One region of the Halomonas sp. DP5N14-9 genome, then DNA from elsewhere that is predicted to be linked to it. Evidence: predicted binding sites of a transcription regulator. Region 1 holds the regulator's gene; each other region holds the start of a gene.

Evidence for each region. Region 1 encodes sigma-54, which starts transcription at its own class of promoters, with help from an activator protein. Its sites were predicted from a motif close to TGGCACNNNNNTTGCTNT; they were not measured.
Region 2: KUW00_RS17435 (hydrogenase small subunit) is a predicted target of sigma-54. The motif match lies at 2,385-2,402, and genes of this name have one in related genera.
Region 3: KUW00_RS02320 (HAD-IIB family hydrolase) is a predicted target of sigma-54. The motif match lies at 1,532-1,549, and genes of this name have one in related genera.
Region 4: KUW00_RS04815 (circularly permuted type 2 ATP-grasp protein) is a predicted target of sigma-54. The motif match lies at 1,568-1,585, and genes of this name have one in related genera.

The regions. Positions count from the first base shown of each region.
Region 1 covers NZ_JAHVHR010000024.1:149,044-153,228, reverse strand. Annotated here, with positions in the region: gene lptA (lipopolysaccharide transport periplasmic protein LptA) at 1-92, shown strand, start outside; gene lptB (LPS export ABC transporter ATP-binding protein) at 92-817, shown strand; gene KUW00_RS13640 (RNA polymerase factor sigma-54) at 1,099-2,511, shown strand; gene hpf (ribosome hibernation-promoting factor, HPF/YfiA family) at 2,671-2,979, shown strand; gene ptsN (PTS IIA-like nitrogen regulatory protein PtsN) at 2,985-3,470, shown strand; gene rapZ (RNase adapter RapZ) at 3,524-4,185, shown strand, end outside.
Region 2 covers NZ_JAHVHR010000031.1:5,433-9,617, forward strand. Annotated here, with positions in the region: gene KUW00_RS17420 (carboxy terminal-processing peptidase) at 1-378, opposite strand, end outside; gene KUW00_RS17425 (M18 family aminopeptidase) at 552-1,883, shown strand; tRNA gene KUW00_RS17430 (tRNA-Met) at 2,050-2,126, opposite strand; gene KUW00_RS17435 (hydrogenase small subunit) at 2,558-3,652, shown strand; gene KUW00_RS17440 (nickel-dependent hydrogenase large subunit) at 3,652-4,185, shown strand, end outside.
Region 3 covers NZ_JAHVHR010000002.1:166,566-170,750, forward strand. Annotated here, with positions in the region: gene KUW00_RS02315 (glycosyl transferase) at 1-562, opposite strand, end outside; gene KUW00_RS02320 (HAD-IIB family hydrolase) at 559-1,494, opposite strand; gene glyA (serine hydroxymethyltransferase) at 1,802-3,067, opposite strand; gene KUW00_RS02330 (hypothetical protein) at 3,286-4,185, opposite strand, start outside.
Region 4 covers NZ_JAHVHR010000002.1:709,208-713,392, reverse strand. Annotated here, with positions in the region: gene KUW00_RS04825 (phosphatidylglycerophosphatase A) at 1-82, opposite strand, end outside; gene KUW00_RS04820 (transglutaminase N-terminal domain-containing protein) at 153-1,091, opposite strand; gene KUW00_RS04815 (circularly permuted type 2 ATP-grasp protein) at 1,676-3,133, shown strand; gene KUW00_RS04810 (alpha-E domain-containing protein) at 3,138-4,124, shown strand.

The DNA.
Region 1 (4,185 bases):
GCCGCGTGGTCCAGGCCCGCTCCAGCGCCCAGGGCGTCCAGGGCGAGCAGCGCATTCGCATGACCCTCGAGCCGGAAAGCCAAGGAAACTGATGAAGACTCTCCACGCTCGCCATCTGGCCAAGAGCTACAAGAAGCGTCGCGTCGTCCAGGACATCAGCCTGTCGATCGAGCAGGGCAGCATCGTCGGTCTGCTGGGCCCCAACGGGGCCGGCAAGACCACCTCCTTCTACATGATCGTCGGCCTGGTCAGAGCCGACGCCGGCAGCATCAGCATCGATGATCGGGACCTGAGCCGCGCGGCCATGCACCAGCGCGCGCTGGCCGGTATCGGCTACCTGCCTCAGGAGGCTTCGATCTTTCGCAAGCTGTCGGTGGCCGACAACATCATGGCGATCCTCGAGACCCGCAAGGACCTCGACCGCGAGGGCCGAGAAGCACGTCTCGAGCAACTCCTCGAGGATTTCCACGTCAGCCATATTCGCGACAACCCCGGCATGAGCCTGTCCGGCGGGGAGCGGCGCCGGGTCGAGATCGCTCGCGCCCTGGCCACCGAGCCGGCCTTTATCCTCCTCGATGAACCCTTCGCCGGGGTCGACCCGATCTCGGTGGGCGAGATCAAGTCCATCATTCGTCAACTCAAGGCCCGCGATATCGGCGTCCTGATCACCGATCACAACGTGCGCGAGACCCTCGATATCTGCGATCGTGCCTACATCGTCGGCGACGGCCAGATCATCGCCGAGGGCAGCGCCGAGTCCATCCTCGCCAACCAGCGCGTCAAGGAGGTCTACCTGGGCGAGAACTTCCGCCTCTAGACCGCAGGGCCGCCCGACAGCCGCAGTCGCAGTCGCAGTCGCATCAAGCGGCCGCAACATTTGCCAGCATCAGCATCCAACCGCCGGCCCCGAAAGGGTCGGCCTCACCTTGCACACAGGGCCTCCCTCGAAAGAAGCACCTCCCCCCTACCAAGTTGTTCCACATCGACCTTTACACTCCCTCCCACAGGTCAAAAAACACCAACTTGGCAAGATGCTTGCATGTCTGATGACTCGTCGTTAGGGTAAAGCCTTTCGACAACACTGGTGGATCCCGACCCATGGCCCTCAAGGCGTCACTGCAGCTGCGCATCGGTACCCAGCTGACCATGACCCCGCAACTGCAACAGGCGATCGGCCTGCTGCAGCTTTCGACCCTGGACCTGCGCCAGGAGGTCCAGCAGGCGCTGGAGGCCAACCCCATGCTCGAACTCGAGGACGAGTTCGGCGAACAGCAGACCAGGGAAGCCGTGGAAGATGACTGGGCGGATCAGATTCCCTCGGAACTCAGTGTGGACAGCGACTGGTCCGACACCTACCAGGACCTGGGCACCACCCCCGCCGGCAGTGGCGAGGCGCCGGATTTCGAGCGCCAGGCAAGCTCCCAGTCACTGCACAGCCACCTGAGCTGGCAACTGGCGATGCTCGACGTCAGCGACCAGGAGCGCCTGATCGCCGAGAGCCTGCTCGACGCGGTCAACGCCGACGGCTATCTCGAGCAGACACTGGATGACATTGCCCAGGGGCTCGAGCAAGACGGTCGTCGCCCCCCTCCCCTCGCCGAGGTGGAGGCGGTGCTGGTTCGGCTGCAACAGTTCGAACCGACCGGAGTGTTCGCCCGCGACCTGCGCGAGTGTTTGATGCTGCAACTGGATAGCCTGCCTCGCGATACCGTCCTGCTGCCCCAGGCCGGACGACTGGTAAGACAGTTTCTCGAGGCGCTGGCCAGCGGCGACCGACGTCTGCTGAAGCGCCGACTAGGACTCGATGACGACCAACTCGACAGCGTCATCGAGCTGATCCGGAGCCTCGACCCACGTCCCGGCAGCCAGTTCGGTGACAGCGATAACGACTACGTCATACCCGACCTGGTGGTGCGCCACACCGAAGAGGGCTGGCGAGTTGAACTCAACCCGGATGCAATGCCCCGACTGCGCATCCAGCCCGACTACGCTGCGCTGATTCGGCGCGCGGACAAGAGCCAGGACAACCAGTTCCTCAAGGACCACCTGCAGGAGGCGCGCTGGCTGATCAAGAGTCTGTCCAGCCGCAACGACACCTTGCTGAAGGTCGGCCGGGAAATCATGGTGCGTCAGATCGACTTCCTCGAGCAGGGAGAAGCGGCCATGAAACCGTTGGTGCTGGCCGATATCGCAGACAAGGTGGAGATGCACGAGTCCACCATCTCCCGCGTGACCACCCAGAAGTTCGTGCACACGCCTCGCGGCGTGTTCGAGTTGAAGTATTTTTTCTCGAGCCAGGTCGGCCAGGATGGCGACGCCCATTCCAGTACCGCCATCCGCGCCATGATCAAATCGTTGATTCAAAAGGAACCTGCCCGCAAACCTCTGTCGGACAGCAAACTGGTGGAATTGCTGGCGGAAGACGGCGTCAATGTCGCCAGACGCACCGTGGCAAAGTACCGGGAAGCCATGAATATTCCGTCTTCCAGCGAGCGCAAGCGACTGCGCTGAGGCCTTGCGCTGCGGCGTCGCTAGCCTAGTTATCGGGAAAGCGCAAGCACTTGAAATTTCGCATGACATCTGCGTCTTTCTGCGTAGCGTCGAGGGGGTTTGCAGGATCGGAAAAAGGGTTACAATCAAGCCACCACCCGAAAGAGCAAGGAGCCTGTCATGCAAGTCAACATCACCGGCCACCACGTCGAATTGACCGATCCCCTGCGTGACTACGTACAAGAGAAGCTCACCCGTGTGGAGCGCCACTACGACAACATCACCAACGTCCAGGTGACCCTCTCGGTGGAAAAGGAACGCCAGCTGGCCGCCTGCACCCTTCACGCCGCCGGTGCCGACCTGCATGCCGAAGCGCAGGACGGCGACATGTATGCTGCTATCGACGCCCTTGCCGACAAGCTGGACCGCCAGCTGGTCAAGCACAAGGAAAAATCCCAAGCCCGCGCCCAAGGCGCCGGAATTCGCTGACTCTCATGACATTGGAAGCCATTCTCCCTCCCGAGCGCACATTGTTCGATGTCCCGGGAGGCAGCAAGAAGAGGGTGCTGGAGTTTTTCAGCACCTTCATTGCGCAGAACACCCCGAGCCTGGACAGCCAGGAGGTCTTCAGTCGGCTGATCGGACGTGAGCGCCTGGGCAGTACCGGCATAGGCAATGGCGTCGCCATTCCCCATGCCCGCAACCCCCACTGCAAGGCGCCCATCTCCGGCTTCCTCAAACTCGCGGAACCTGTCGACTTCGATGCCATTGATGGTGAGCCCGTCGATCTGGTGTTCGTGCTGCTGGTACCGGAAGAGGCCGACGACGCCCATCTCGCCCTGCTCGGCCAGGTCGCCGGCGTCATGAACGACGCCGACACACGTCACCGTCTGCGCCACGCCAGCTCCCAGCGCGAGCTTCACGAGCGCCTGCAGGAAGCCATCCGCCAACAGGCGCCAGGGGACGACACTCCCTCCTGATCGCGGCCTTGCCTAGGCCATCAGCAATGGACGCCTGCCCAAGGAGACAGGACATGCAGCTCGTGATCATCAGTGGTCGCTCCGGCTCGGGAAAGTCCGTGGCCCTTCAAGCCCTGGAGGACCTGGGGTTCTACGCCATCGACAACCTTCCCGCGACCTTGCTGGGCGCCCTGGTGGACGAGCTGGAAAACGGTCATTCCCGCCGTATCGCCGTCAGCGTCGACGCCCGCAACCTGCCTGAGGCACTGGAACGCTTCCCCGCCCAGCTGGCGTCCCTCAAGCAGAGTCCGATCGACTGCCAGGTGGTCTACCTGACCAGTGATGCGCGAATTCTGCTCGAGCGTTATTCCCACACGCGGCGCCGTCACCCCCTGACCCGTGATAGCGACATGACCCTGGCGGAAGCCATCGAGTCCGAACAGAAGGCCCTTTCGGGTATTCGAGACCTGGCCGATCTGGTCATCGACAGCTCTCGCCTGTCGGTGCACGAACTGCGTTCGCGCATCGCCGAACAGGTCGCCGACCACCGCAGCGGCCAGTTGAGCCTGACCGTGGAGTCCTTCGGCTTCAAGCGTGGCGTGCCGCCGGATGCAGACATCGTGTTCGATGCCCGCTGTCTGCCCAATCCCTACTGGGAACCATCGCTGCGTGATGCCAATGGCTGCGATCCCAGCGTCATCGACTTCCTCGAACGCTATCAGGACGTCGCCGACAT
Region 2 (4,185 bases), on a different contig from region 1:
GTCGATCTCGTCGAGCATCCACTCAAGACGCGCCTCGGCACGATCGTGGTAGCGCTCGTAGAGGTCGTAGGCCCGCTCCAGGGAGCCTTCGAGCATTGCCTCGTCCATGCCGGTACGCAGATCAGCGAACTCATCCACGTCGTCCTGCACGAAGTAGGCACGCTGGCCGTCCAGCACGTCCAGATAACGCTGGAAGGCGCGGTTGGACCATTGGTCGTCCAGCCTCACGTCCGCGTAGTGGCCGTAGCGTAGTGATTCGGCCACCTCCATGGCCGCCTGACGCTGGTCGTCGCCGGGCGTGGGAGTAGCCAGCGCCGTAGGGGCCGCGATCAGCAGGGACAGCGCCAGGGCGCGACCCGCAGACTCAATCAGGCTCATCAATGAAGCACTCCAGGATTCGTGTACACTCGTCGGTCTGACACCGACTCGGTCGGCGGGTCCCTTGGACCGGATTCGCATTGTAGCAGCTTGATGTCAATCCTTGACCCTTGCCGTTGTGCGACATTTAGGGTCAATCCTTGAACCACACTATCATGCAACAGAGGACGCCCATGTCACAGGAGTGCTTGCCAAAGGATGATGCCGGATGCGCCATAAGGCTCAGTCGGCTGCTTGAGTTTCTTCACCGTTCCCCCAGCCCTTGGCACGCCACCGCGAACATGGCTCAGCGGCTCGAGGACGCCGGCTACCGTCGTCTGTTGGAGACCGATAGCTGGGATTTGGTTCCCGGTGACCGCTTCTACGTGACCCGCAACGATTCTTCGATTATCGCTGTCAACCTGCCGAAGGGCCAGCCGGTCACCAGTCTGCGCATGGTCGGCGCCCATACCGACAGCCCCAATCTCAGGCTGAAGACCCACGCCGGACAGACCTCGGCGGGCTGGCTGCAGCTTGGTGTGCAGGTCTACGGCGGGGCACTGCTCGCGCCCTGGTTCGACCGTGACCTGGGCCTGGCCGGGCGTCTACATGTCCGTCACGCCGATGGGCGGGTCGAGGGCGTGCTGCTCAACGTTGCCGAGGCCATCGCCATCATCCCGAGCCTGGCCATCCACCTGGATCGGGAAGCCAACGACGGCAAGGCGATGAATGCCCAGACCCAGATGGCGCCGGTGGTGCTGCAGGGCGGCAAGGACGACGATCTCGATCGCCTGCTGCTGGCCTGGCTGGAGCAGGAGCACGGTCTGACCGGGGTGAAGGTGCTGGACTTCGAGCTGGGCTTCTATGACCTGCAGCCGCCGTCGCTGGTGGGCGTGGGCAAGGAATTGATTGCCAGCGCGCGTCTGGACAACCTGCTGTCGTGCTTTATTGGCCTGGAAGCGATGCTCGACGCCGACGGCGAACAGGGCATGGTGCTGGTCGCCAATGACCACGAAGAGGTGGGTAGCGCCAGCGCCTGTGGCGCCCAGGGCCCGTTCCTCGCCGACGTGCTCAAGCGCGTAAATGGCCAGGTCGGCGAGGGCACTGAGGAAGGCTATATCCGCTTGATCCAGTCCTCGCGGATGATCTCCTGCGACAACGCTCACGCGCTGCACCCGAACTTCAAGGACAAGCACGACGCCCAGCACGGCCCGAGCCTCAACGCTGGCCCGGTGATCAAGACCAACGCCAACCAGCGCTACGCCACCAACAGCGCCACGGCGGCGATGTTCCGTGACCTGTGCGAGAAGGTAGAGGTGCCGGTGCAGACCTTTATTACCCGGGCGGACATGGGCTGCGGCAGCACCATCGGCCCCATCACCGCAACCGAGCTTGGCGTGCCGACGCTGGACGTAGGGGTGCCCCAGTGGGCGATGCACTCGATCCGCGAGACCGCCGGCAGCCAGGACGTGGAACACCTGACCCGCGCACTGACGGCCTTCTTCAACAGCGCCGAACTGGTGTAGGTCGAGCGCTCGCAGCACGCTTGCTGAAAGACTGAAACGACGACGACAGAGCGCCTGGCGGGCAACCGCCAGGCGCTCTGTCGTTGTTGCGTCGGTGTTGAATCGTTGCATTGGAAGGCACAACAAAAAGGCCCGTCGATCGATGATCGACGGGCCTTTCGGTATCTGGTGGCTACGCCCTGACTCGAACAGGGGACCCCATCATTATGAGTGATGTGCTCTAACCAACTGAGCTACGTAGCCTCTGGATGGCGCCGTATTATACGGATTGCCGGCTTGTTGTCAAGCACTTGGGTTACGGCAATGGCCCTGGTGATGGCTCTGATAGTGGCCCGGGGCGGGCAGGGCGACGCCAGCGCAGCGCGCTGGAAAGCCGGCTACCACCTGTGTGCCGTGTAGCGCGAGTTCTGTGCTGGCGTGACGGAGGCCGCTGGAAAGGGCGCTACCGCCATGTGGTCGTCAAGTGCGCCAAGTGGTTGAAAAGACGTACTCCCCGCAATCTGGCACGGGCCTTGCCCTGTAGTTGAGGGAAACAACAACAGGCGATCTGGATGGCCTGGCGCGCAAGCCTCGAGTCGGCTTCTGGCCTTGGCCATAGCGAGGGCAGGCCGCCTCCAGATCAGGGGATCACGCCGGTGGCGAGATCCAGGACCACGACAGGGGAGTCGTTGCCGATGGAGCCCATCGAAACCTTCTACGACGTGATGCGGCGACAGGGGGTCACGCGTCGCTCATTTCTGAAGTTCTGTTCATTGACGGCGGCGGCGCTGGGGCTCGGGCCTGCCTACACCGCCAAAATCGCCCACGCCATGGAGACCAAGCCGCGCACGCCGGTGATCTGGGTGCACGGGCTCGAGTGCACCTGTTGTTCGGAGTCATTCATCCGTTCGGCCCATCCGCTGGTCAAGGACGTGGTGCTGTCGATGATCTCGCTGGACTACGACGACACCCTGATGGCGGCGGCGGGGCATCAGGCCGAGGCCGCCCTGGCCGACACCATCGAGCGCTACAAGGGAAACTACATCCTGGCGGTGGAGGGCAACCCGCCGCTCAATGAGGACGGCATGTTCTGCATCGTCGGTGGGCGGCCCTTCGTCGACCAGCTGCGCGAGACCGCCGAGCACGCCAAGGCGGTGATCTCCTGGGGCTCCTGTGCAAGCCACGGCTGTGTCCAGGCGGCGCGCCCCAACCCCACCCGGGCGACTCCGGTGCACAAGGTCATCACCGACAAGCCGATCATCAAGGTACCGGGCTGTCCGCCGATCGCCGAGGTCATGACCGGGGTCATCACCTATATGCTGACCTTCGACCGGCTGCCGGAGCTCGACCGCACCGGGCGGCCCAAGATGTTCTATTCCCAGCGCATCCACGACAAGTGCTACCGCCGGCCGCACTTCGACGCCGGTCAGTTCGTCGAGTCCTTCGATGACGAGGGCGCCCGTCGCGGCTACTGCCTGTACAAGGTGGGCTGCAAGGGCCCGACCACCTACAACGCCTGTTCGACCATCCGCTGGAACGAGGGCGTGAGCTTCCCGATCCAGGCCGGCCACGGCTGTATCGGCTGCTCCGAAGACGGCTTCTGGGACAAGGGCTCCTGGTACGCCCGGCTGCAGGACGTGCACCAGTTCGGCATCGAGGCCAACGCCGACCAGATCGGCGGCGCCGTGGCCACCGGGGTGGGCGGTGCGGTGGCGGTCCACGCCGCCGTCAGCGCCTTGAAACGGGCGCAGGTCAAGCGCCAGTCGTCAGCCAACAGGGAGGAAGCCTGATGACGCAGATCAACACCCCTAACGGGTTCAATCTGGACAGAAGCGGACGGCGTATCGTCGTTGACCCGGTGACCCGCATCGAGGGTCATATGCGCTGCGAGGTCAACGTGGATGACAACAACATCATCCGCAACGCGGTGTCCACCGGCACCATGTGGCGCGGGCTCGAGGTCATCCTCAAGGGCCGTGACCCGCGCGACGCCTGGGCCTTTGTCGAGCGTATCTGCGGCGTCTGCACCGGCTGTCATGCGCTGGCGTCGGTACGCGCGGTGGAGGACGCTCTCGACATCCGCATCCCGCGCAACGCCCACCTGATCCGCGAGATGATGGCCAAGGTGCTGCAGTGGCATGACCACGTGGTGCACTTCTACCACCTGCACGCGCTGGACTGGGTCAACCCGGTCAACGCGCTGCGGGCCGACCCGCGGGCGACCTCGCAACTGCAGCAGTTGACCGGCCCCAACCATCCGCTGTCGTCGCCGGGCTATTTCCGCGACGTCCAGAATCGCCTGAAGACCTTTATCGAGTCGGGG
Region 3 (4,185 bases), on a different contig from region 1:
GCTTGCCCTCGGCGATACGCGGGTAGTAGCCCTTGCAGAAGGCGTAGTTGAAGCGTGGGTGGGCCACCGGATACATCAGCCGTGCCAGCAGGCCGCGGTCGTAGGTCAGGATATCGCAGTCATGCAGCCCCACCGCGGCGGTGCGCCCGGATGCCTGCACATAGCCCGCACAGAACCACACATTGCGGCCCTTGCCCGGCTGCTGTGGCGCCAGGCCTTCCTCGGCCAGCTGCGCGTCCAGCGCGCTCAGGCGCGGGCCGTCATTCCACAGGATGCGATGGTGCTGGGGCAGGCGCGAAAAGAACTCGCGTGCCCGCAGAAACTGGTCTCGGTCGGCACGATCGAGGCCGATCACGATCTCCGACAGATAGCTCGCCTGGGCGAGGGATTCGACGATGGCGTCCAGCGCCGGGCCTTCCAGCTCCGAGTACAATGACGGCAGGATCAGCCCGAGCGGGCGCTGGCGGCCGAAGCGCTCCAGATCCGCCTCCAGGTCTTCGACCTTGCGCCGAGTCAGGTTGTGAAAGTCGGTGATGATGCCGTTCTGGTGGAAATCGCTCATGCCTCACCCTCCTCGCCCAGCTTGTGATGATCCTTGTCGTCGGCGCCGCCGGCATCGGTGCTGCTGGAAGGCTCCGCCGCGTCCTGCTCCCCCCAGAAGTGCGCAACCCCCTCGGCCCAGCCCCTGGGGCCCAGCGCCTCGCTGCGATACAAGCGCGGCTGGCACGGGGACACGTCGAGGCCATGGCGGGAACGAATCACCACCGCCGCATCGGTGGCCTCGAGCATGGCAACGTCGTTGGGGCCATCGCCCAGCGACAGGGTCTCGGGGCGTCGGCCCTTGAGCGCCTCGAAGCGGGCGCACAGCCATTGCACCGCCTGGCCCTTGTCGGTGTCGCCGAGCACGTGCCAGAAGCGCCCGCCCCTCGTCATGCGCAGGCCGTCACTGGCCAGGCCTTCGCGAAAGCGCTGCAGCAGCGCTTCGTCGTCTTCCCACAACAGCGGCTCGCTGCCCTCGCGCAGGCGTGCCAGGCGTGCTTCCTGTTCATCCAGACCGGTGAAGGCCACCACGTCTTCCAGCGCCATCTCGCTCATGGTCAGAAAGCGCGCGGACAGCCGCTCACGCCAGATCGCCACCCGCCGACGAATCAGTCCGATATCCACCCCGAGGGTGCGGATCACCAGGCCATCCGGGCCCGGCTGTCCCTCACGTCGGGCGTGACACCAGCTGGGGGGCAGCGCGATCACCGCGCCGTTCTCGGCGATAAAGGGGCGATCGGCGAGGCCGAGCTGCTGGCGCAGGCCGAGCAGTTCACTGCGGGTCTTGCTGGTCACCGGGATCACCGCGACGCCGGCCTCACGCAGGGCATCGAGCCAGGGCTCGGCGGGCTTCCAGCCGTAGTCATGGTGGTCGAGCAGCGAGCCATCCAGGTCGGTGAACAGCAGCCTGGGCCCGTCGAAGGCACCGATTCGGGGGGTCGTGCTGGCGTGCATGGTGGGACCTTCGCATCAAAAGGGTTCACCGAGATACAAAGCAAGGGCTGCGCCAGCGCTGACAAGAGCAACGGGAAAACAAGCAGATGACGGGAAGGTAGACGTCAGCGCAACGAGGCCCCGTCAGGTCCGGGGCGGGCGCGGCCGTGCCCGGTGCAGGATAAGGCACCACAATGGTGCATCGACCACCGACGCCCGGCTGCAAGCACACAGCCCCAGAACGACGACACCCCCGAGAGCGGGGCTCTCGGGGGTGTCTTTGGTGGCCTGAGCGGCGGGTCACCCCGCCGGGCACTCAGCCGGGCCCTCAGCCATAGACCGGCAGACGGGTGCAGACTTCTTCCACCTTGGCCTTGACCTCGGCCTCGATGGCCTCGGTGGACTCGCCCTTGGCCATGACGTCGAGGATGTCGCAGATCCAGCCAGCCAGATCACCGCACTCGCTCTCGCCGAAACCACGGGTGGTGACCGCCGGGGTGCCGATACGCAGGCCAGAGGTCACGAAGGGGCTCTGCGGATCACCGGGCACGGCGTTCTTGTTGACGGTGATGTGGGCACGACCCAGGGCCGCGTCCGCGTCCTTGCCGGTCAGGCCCTGCTTGATCAGCGACAGCAGGAAGAGGTGATCCTCGGTGCCGCCGGAGACCACGTCGTAGCCACGCTCGATAAATACCTTGGCCATGGTCTGGGCGTTCTTGACCACCTGCTGCTGGTAGGTCTTGAACTCGGGCGCCATGGCCTCCTTGAAGCAGATCGCCTTGGCCGCGATGACGTGCTCGAGCGGGCCGCCCTGGCCACCGGGGAAGACCGCAGACTGCAGCTTCTTCTCGATGTCGGCGTCGTTCTCGGCGGACAGGATCAGGCCACCACGGGGACCGCGCAGGGTCTTATGGGTGGTGGTGGTGACCACATGGGCGTGGGGCAGCGGATTCGGGTAGACACCGGCGGCAACCAGGCCGGCCACGTGGGCCATGTCCACCAGCAGGAAGGCACCCACCTCGTCGGCGATCTCGCGGAAGCGTGCCCAGTCGATGACCTGGGAGTAGGCGGAGAAACCGGCGATGATCATCTTCGGCTGGTGCTCGCGGGCCAGGCGGGCCACCTCGTCGTAGTCGATGCGGCCGGACTCGTCGATGCCGTACTGCACGGCATTGTAGTGCTTGCCGGAGAAGTTCGGGCGGGCGCCGTGGGTCAGGTGACCGCCGGCGTCGAGGCTCATGCCCAGCACGGTGTCACCGGGCTTGACCAGGGCCTGGAAGACCGCGCCGTTGGCCTGGGAGCCGGAGTGCGGCTGGACGTTGGCGTAGCTCGCGCCAAACAGCTCCTTGGCATAATCGATGGCCAGCTGCTCGACCACGTCGACGTACTCGCAGCCACCGTAGTAACGCTTGCCGGGATAGCCTTCCGCGTACTTGTTGGTCAGCTGGCTACCCTGGGCTTCCATCACCCGGGGGCTGGCGTAGTTTTCGGAGGCAATCAGCTCGATGTGAGCCTCCTGACGGGCGACTTCCTTCTGCATCGCATCGAACAGGGCATCATCGAAACCGGCAATCTGCATATCACGGCTGAACATCGGCGGCATAACCTCGCAGCGGGGGATTCAAGGGGCAATCGCGAAAAGCGGGCCGCCATCATAGCGCAGCCCATGACCGCTTTCACATGAAAGACCGTCATGGGCTGCTGCATGATTTCTCATCTTGGCTTCAGTCAGACTGAAGCGTGGCCCACCGGGCGCTCTTTTCCAGGCTCAGCCCGAAACGCCGGCGAGCGCCACGACCCTTCGGCCAAGCCCTAGTCCATCGTGACTTCCATGGACAGAGCCTGGGGCAGCCCCAGCGGGTCCTGGGCCAGCTTCTGGAGCTGTCGGCTGGGTGGCAGGCTGAGGTCGATCGACATCTCGCTGGCCTCGCCGGCCATCATCTGCACCAGCCCCGTGAGCACCGCGCCGATCTGCGGTCCCATCATGATGCCGAAGCCTTCGGACTGGGTCCTGAGCTGTTCGAGCAGGGCGTCTTCGGACACCCCCTGGGTCGCTGCCACCACCGGTGCGATACGCCCGAACACGCCCAGATCGCTGAGACTGAGCGAGACGTCGCCGCCCTGGGTGTCCAGCTCGGTCCAGTCCTCGAGGCCGGCAAAGTAGGCCGCAGGGTCCTGGCCCTTGGGCAGGTTTACCGGCAGGTCACTGTCGAAGCCGAGGCGGAAGGCATCGGCTGCGGTCATCTCGAAACGGCTGGCCACCTGGCCATTGGCACCGCTGGCCTCCCAGGTACCGTCCATGTCGGCGTCCAGGGTGAGCTGTCCGGAGCCATCGGTCAGCACGTTGCTGACCAGGCGTAGCTGGGTGCGCTCGTCCACCGGCGCCAGCTCGATCATCCTGGCCAGATCCACCGTCAGGTTGTCCATGCGCCCGCTGTACTCGCCGTCGTTCATGTCGCCGTCGGCCACCAGATGCTCAAGGCTTGCCACCAGGCGATCGGTGGCGATCTCGAGGTCCTCGAGCTCGAGGGCGTCCACCGTGGGCGCGTCGCTCGCAAGCCCCTTGAGGCCGGTCAGACTGAGTGACGGCAGCGAGAAGGTTCCGGCCCCGAGCTCCTCGAAGTTGTCGCTGGAGCCGCTCATCCCGGTCAGCGTCAGGCTGCCGATGGCATCGGCGCTGACGTCGCTGGCGCCCAGGCTCTGGATCTCGAT
Region 4 (4,185 bases), on a different contig from region 1:
TCAGGGAGCCGACCGTCCCCGGCGCCCAGGGGGAATAGCCCAGGCCGAAGCCGGTGGCGATCCAGATCAACAGGTCCTGCATGGAATCTCTCCTGGAAGACGGTAGGCAGGGCAAGGCCGGGCAGAGCCTGCGCAATATAAAGGACAGCGAATCAGCCGGCCATCGGCGCTGCCGGGTGATCGCCAGGGCTGGCGGAGGTCGGGCCGGTGGCCGCGACTTCCCCTGCGGGAACAACGTCCACTTCCACCTCGAGGCGCTGGCGCCCACCACCGGTCACCACGCCCTTGAGCGGCGCCACGTCCTCGTAGTCGCGGCCCCAGCCAAGCAACAGGTGTCGTTCGCCGGCGCGCACACCGTTGGTGGGGTCGAAGTCGAGCCAACCCCAGCCGGGTATCAGCACGGAGAACCAGGCGTGGGAGGCGTCGGCGCCCATCAGTCGAGGCTGTCCTGGAGGCGGTCGAGTCTCGAGATAGCCGCTGACGTAGCGCGCGGCCAGACCCACCGAGCGCAGGGTGGCGATGGCCAGGTGGGAGAAGTCCTGACACACCCCACGGCGATGCTGGAGCACCTGGGACGGTGTCGTCTCCAGGTCGCTGAACTCGCTGTCGTAGCGGAATTCCTCATAGATGCGACGGTTCAATCGCTCCACGCAGTCCACCAGATCGCCACCAGCGGGAAAACAGTCTTCGGCCCAGGCGGCGAGCAGCGGGCGGCGCTCGATATAGGCGGAGTTTTCAAGAAACGGCTGTGCTTCGCGGAAACCTGGCTGGTGGCGGTCTGCCAACAGCTCTCGACACCGCTCCCAGCCCATGATGGCCTGCGGCGGTGTGGCGCGAGGCGAGGTCATGACCTGCGCCTCCAGCGTGACCTCGAGCTGGGTGTGGGGGGTGTCGACCGCGAACAGCGCGATATGGTTGCCGAAGGCGTCCTGTCGGCTCTGTCGTAGCGACTCGCCCGGCGAGATCGACAAATGCGCCCAGGCAACCTGCTGGTAGGCCATCTCACGGGGCATCAGGCAGGCCTCGTTCTCGCTGAGTGTCACGATCTCGCTGTAGTAGTAGCGCGTGGTGTGGCGAAGTCGATAGATCATCTGCCGGATCCCGCCGTGACACCCCTGCCAAGGCTGGCCACACGGCACAGCCTGGTGCCGCTGTCTTGAGCAGGGCAGGACAGCGGTGCGCACGAGCCAGGGAGGGCGGAACGAGAAGAGGCAGGCATGGGAAGCGAGGAGGCTCCTGGGTGTCGGCGAATGTTGCAGAAGGTGACGATATCCCCCCCGAACCGTGGCGACAAGATGTACCCGACTCCTGCCTTTCTCTCAAGCCCGAAAGGTGGGCGTCGTCAGCAGCAGATGCCATCGACCGGCTTCTGCAAGGGCTGCCGAGGGCTGCCGCCCACGCTTGTCGGGGGTCGCCATGGTTGCACCAGATCGGTGCTCGCTGCCCCGTCTTGCTGGTTCGTGGGGCACTTTCGGCAGGAACAAGTGGTCGCTTTTTGTCCAAACTGCTCAATTGCGCCAGCCCATTCGGCGAGAAGGCTCGGCGCTGCGGCCTATTCTCGGCGGTCTGGTACAGGGCTTGCTATACAGCAAGGAGGGACCCGGTACGGTCGAAGGCGGGGGTGCCATCGTCGTTGTCGGGTCGCCGGATGCCGAAAACAATCGAGGGTGTGCCGATGAGCCATGTGGATTGGCAGCAGTACGACTGCGCAGGGTTCTATGACGAACTGGTGGCGACGCCCGGGATGCCGCGGGAGGCGGCCAAGATGCTGTGTGACGTGCTCGCGGGCTTTGCCCCTGACGAGCTGGAAGAGCGCAAGAACGCAGCAGAGATCGCCATTCGCACCATGGGGATCACCTTCACGGTGTATTCCGAGGGCAGCATGATCGACCGCGCCTGGCCTTTCGACATCGTGCCTCGCATCATCCCCGCCGACGAGTGGCGACGCACCGAGGCAGGCCTCAAGCAGCGGGTCGAGGCGCTCAACCTGTTCATCGACGACCTGTACCACGACCAGAAGGTTGTCAAGGATGGCGTGCTGCCGGCGGCGGTACTCGAGCAATCCGTCAACTTTCGCCCCCAGTGTGTAGGGATCGATCCGCCCCACGGGGTCTGGGCGCATATCTGCGGCTCCGATCTGGTGCGTGGTGGCGACGGCACCGTCTATGTGCTGGAGGACAACCTGCGGATACCGTCCGGGGTGTCCTACATGCTCGAGAATCGCAACGTGACCAAGCGCGTGCTGCCGGAGCTGTTTGCCTCGGGCAAGATTCATCCGGTGGACGACTATGTGCCCCAGCTTTACGACATGCTGGCGGGCATGTCGCCACGCCACTGGGACGATCCCCAGGTGGTGGTGCTGACCCCGGGTATCTACAACTCGGCCTACTACGAGCACGCCTACCTGGCCCAGCAGATGGGTGTGCAACTGGTCCAGGGCCCGGATCTGCTGGTCGATGACGACGACGTGGTCTACATGCGCACCGTCCAGGGGCTGACCCGTGTGGACGTGATCTACCGCCGCGTCGACGACGCCTTCCTCGACCCGGAGGCGTTTCGCAAGGACTCGGTGCTGGGCGTGCCCGGATTGATGCGGGCCTGGCGCAGCGGCAAGGTGGCGCTGGCCAACGCCCCGGGGGCCGGTGTCGCCGATGACAAGGTGGTCTACGCCTTCGTGCCGAAACTGATCAAGTACTACCTGGATCAGGAGGCGCTGCTGCCCAATGTGCCGAGCTACCTGTGCATGCTCGAGGAAGACCGCCGCTATGTGCTGGAGCACCTGCATGAACTGGTGGTAAAGCCCGCCAACGAGTCCGGCGGCTACGGCATGTTGATGGGGCCTCAGGCCTCCCAGGCCGAGCGTGATGCCTTCGCCAGGCTGATCCAGGAGAACCCTCGCAACTACATGGCCCAGCCCATGCTGAACCTGTCCACCACCCCCACGCTGTTCGATGGCAGGCCCGAGCCGCGCCACGTCGATTTGCGCCCCTTCATCCTGTCGGGCCAGGACGGCGCCTACGTCACCACCGGTGGCTTGACCCGTGTGGCCCTGGTCAAGGGCTCGCTGGTGGTCAACTCGTCCCAAGGGGGCGGCAGCAAGGACACCTGGATCGTCGAGACGGGGGAGGACTGAGACCATGCTGATGCTTTCCAGAGTCGCCGAAAACCTGTACTGGATGGCCCGCTACATCGAACGTGCCGAAGATACCGCCCGGCTGATCAACGTCTCCAGTCACCTGATGCTCGACATGCCCTACCGCCAACCGCTGGGATGGGCGGCGATGGTCGATATCACCGGGGGCGCCGAGGTGTTCGAGACCCTCTACGATGAGCCCAACGATCGCAACGTGGTGCAGTTCCTGTGTGCCGACCGACGCTACTCCGGCTCGATCCTGTCCGCCCTGGCCCAGGCCCGCGAGAACCTGCGCACCACGCGGGACGTGGTACCGCGGGAGGTATGGGAAGAAATCAACCAGCTCTACATGACCGCCAGTGCCCACGCCGATGCGGGCCTCGGCCCGGGACGCCGAGAGCGCTTTCTGAAGCTGGTGATTCGTGGCTGTCAGACGTTGATCGGGTTGATCGAGGGCACCCTCAGCTACGGTGGGTCACGGACCTTCATGATGCTCGGGCGCCAGCTCGAACGGGCCGACATGATCACCCGCATCATCGATGTGCGCTCGGCCAACCTGCTGCAGCGTGACAGCGACGAGATTCGTCCGTTCGAGCACCTGCAGTGGATGAGCGTGCTCAAGTCGTTGACGGCCTACCAGATGTATCGACAGCACGTGCGCTGCCGGGTCAGGGCCACCGACGTGCTGCGTTTCCTGGTGCAGGATTCCCTGTTCCCGCGTTCGGTGTCGCGCAGTCTCAAGGACAGCATCCGCGCGCTGCGCTCGCTGCCGCGACATGAGCGCGCCCTGGCCACGGCGACGCTGGTGCTGGCCGATGTGGCCGAGGCCGACGTCCGTGCCCTGGTGCGCTCCCCCGAGGCCCTGCACGACTTTATCGACGTGCTGCAACAGGGCTTTGCCGAGCTGCATACGGCGATCGCCCGCACCTACTTCCCGACCCTCGATGACCTGGGCGATGGCGAGCTACTGGCGGCCAGCGACCAGGCGTGAAGCCAGGCGGGCCAGGTTTCCCATGGCCCGCCTGCTCTGAGCCACTGCTGAATCTAGCCAG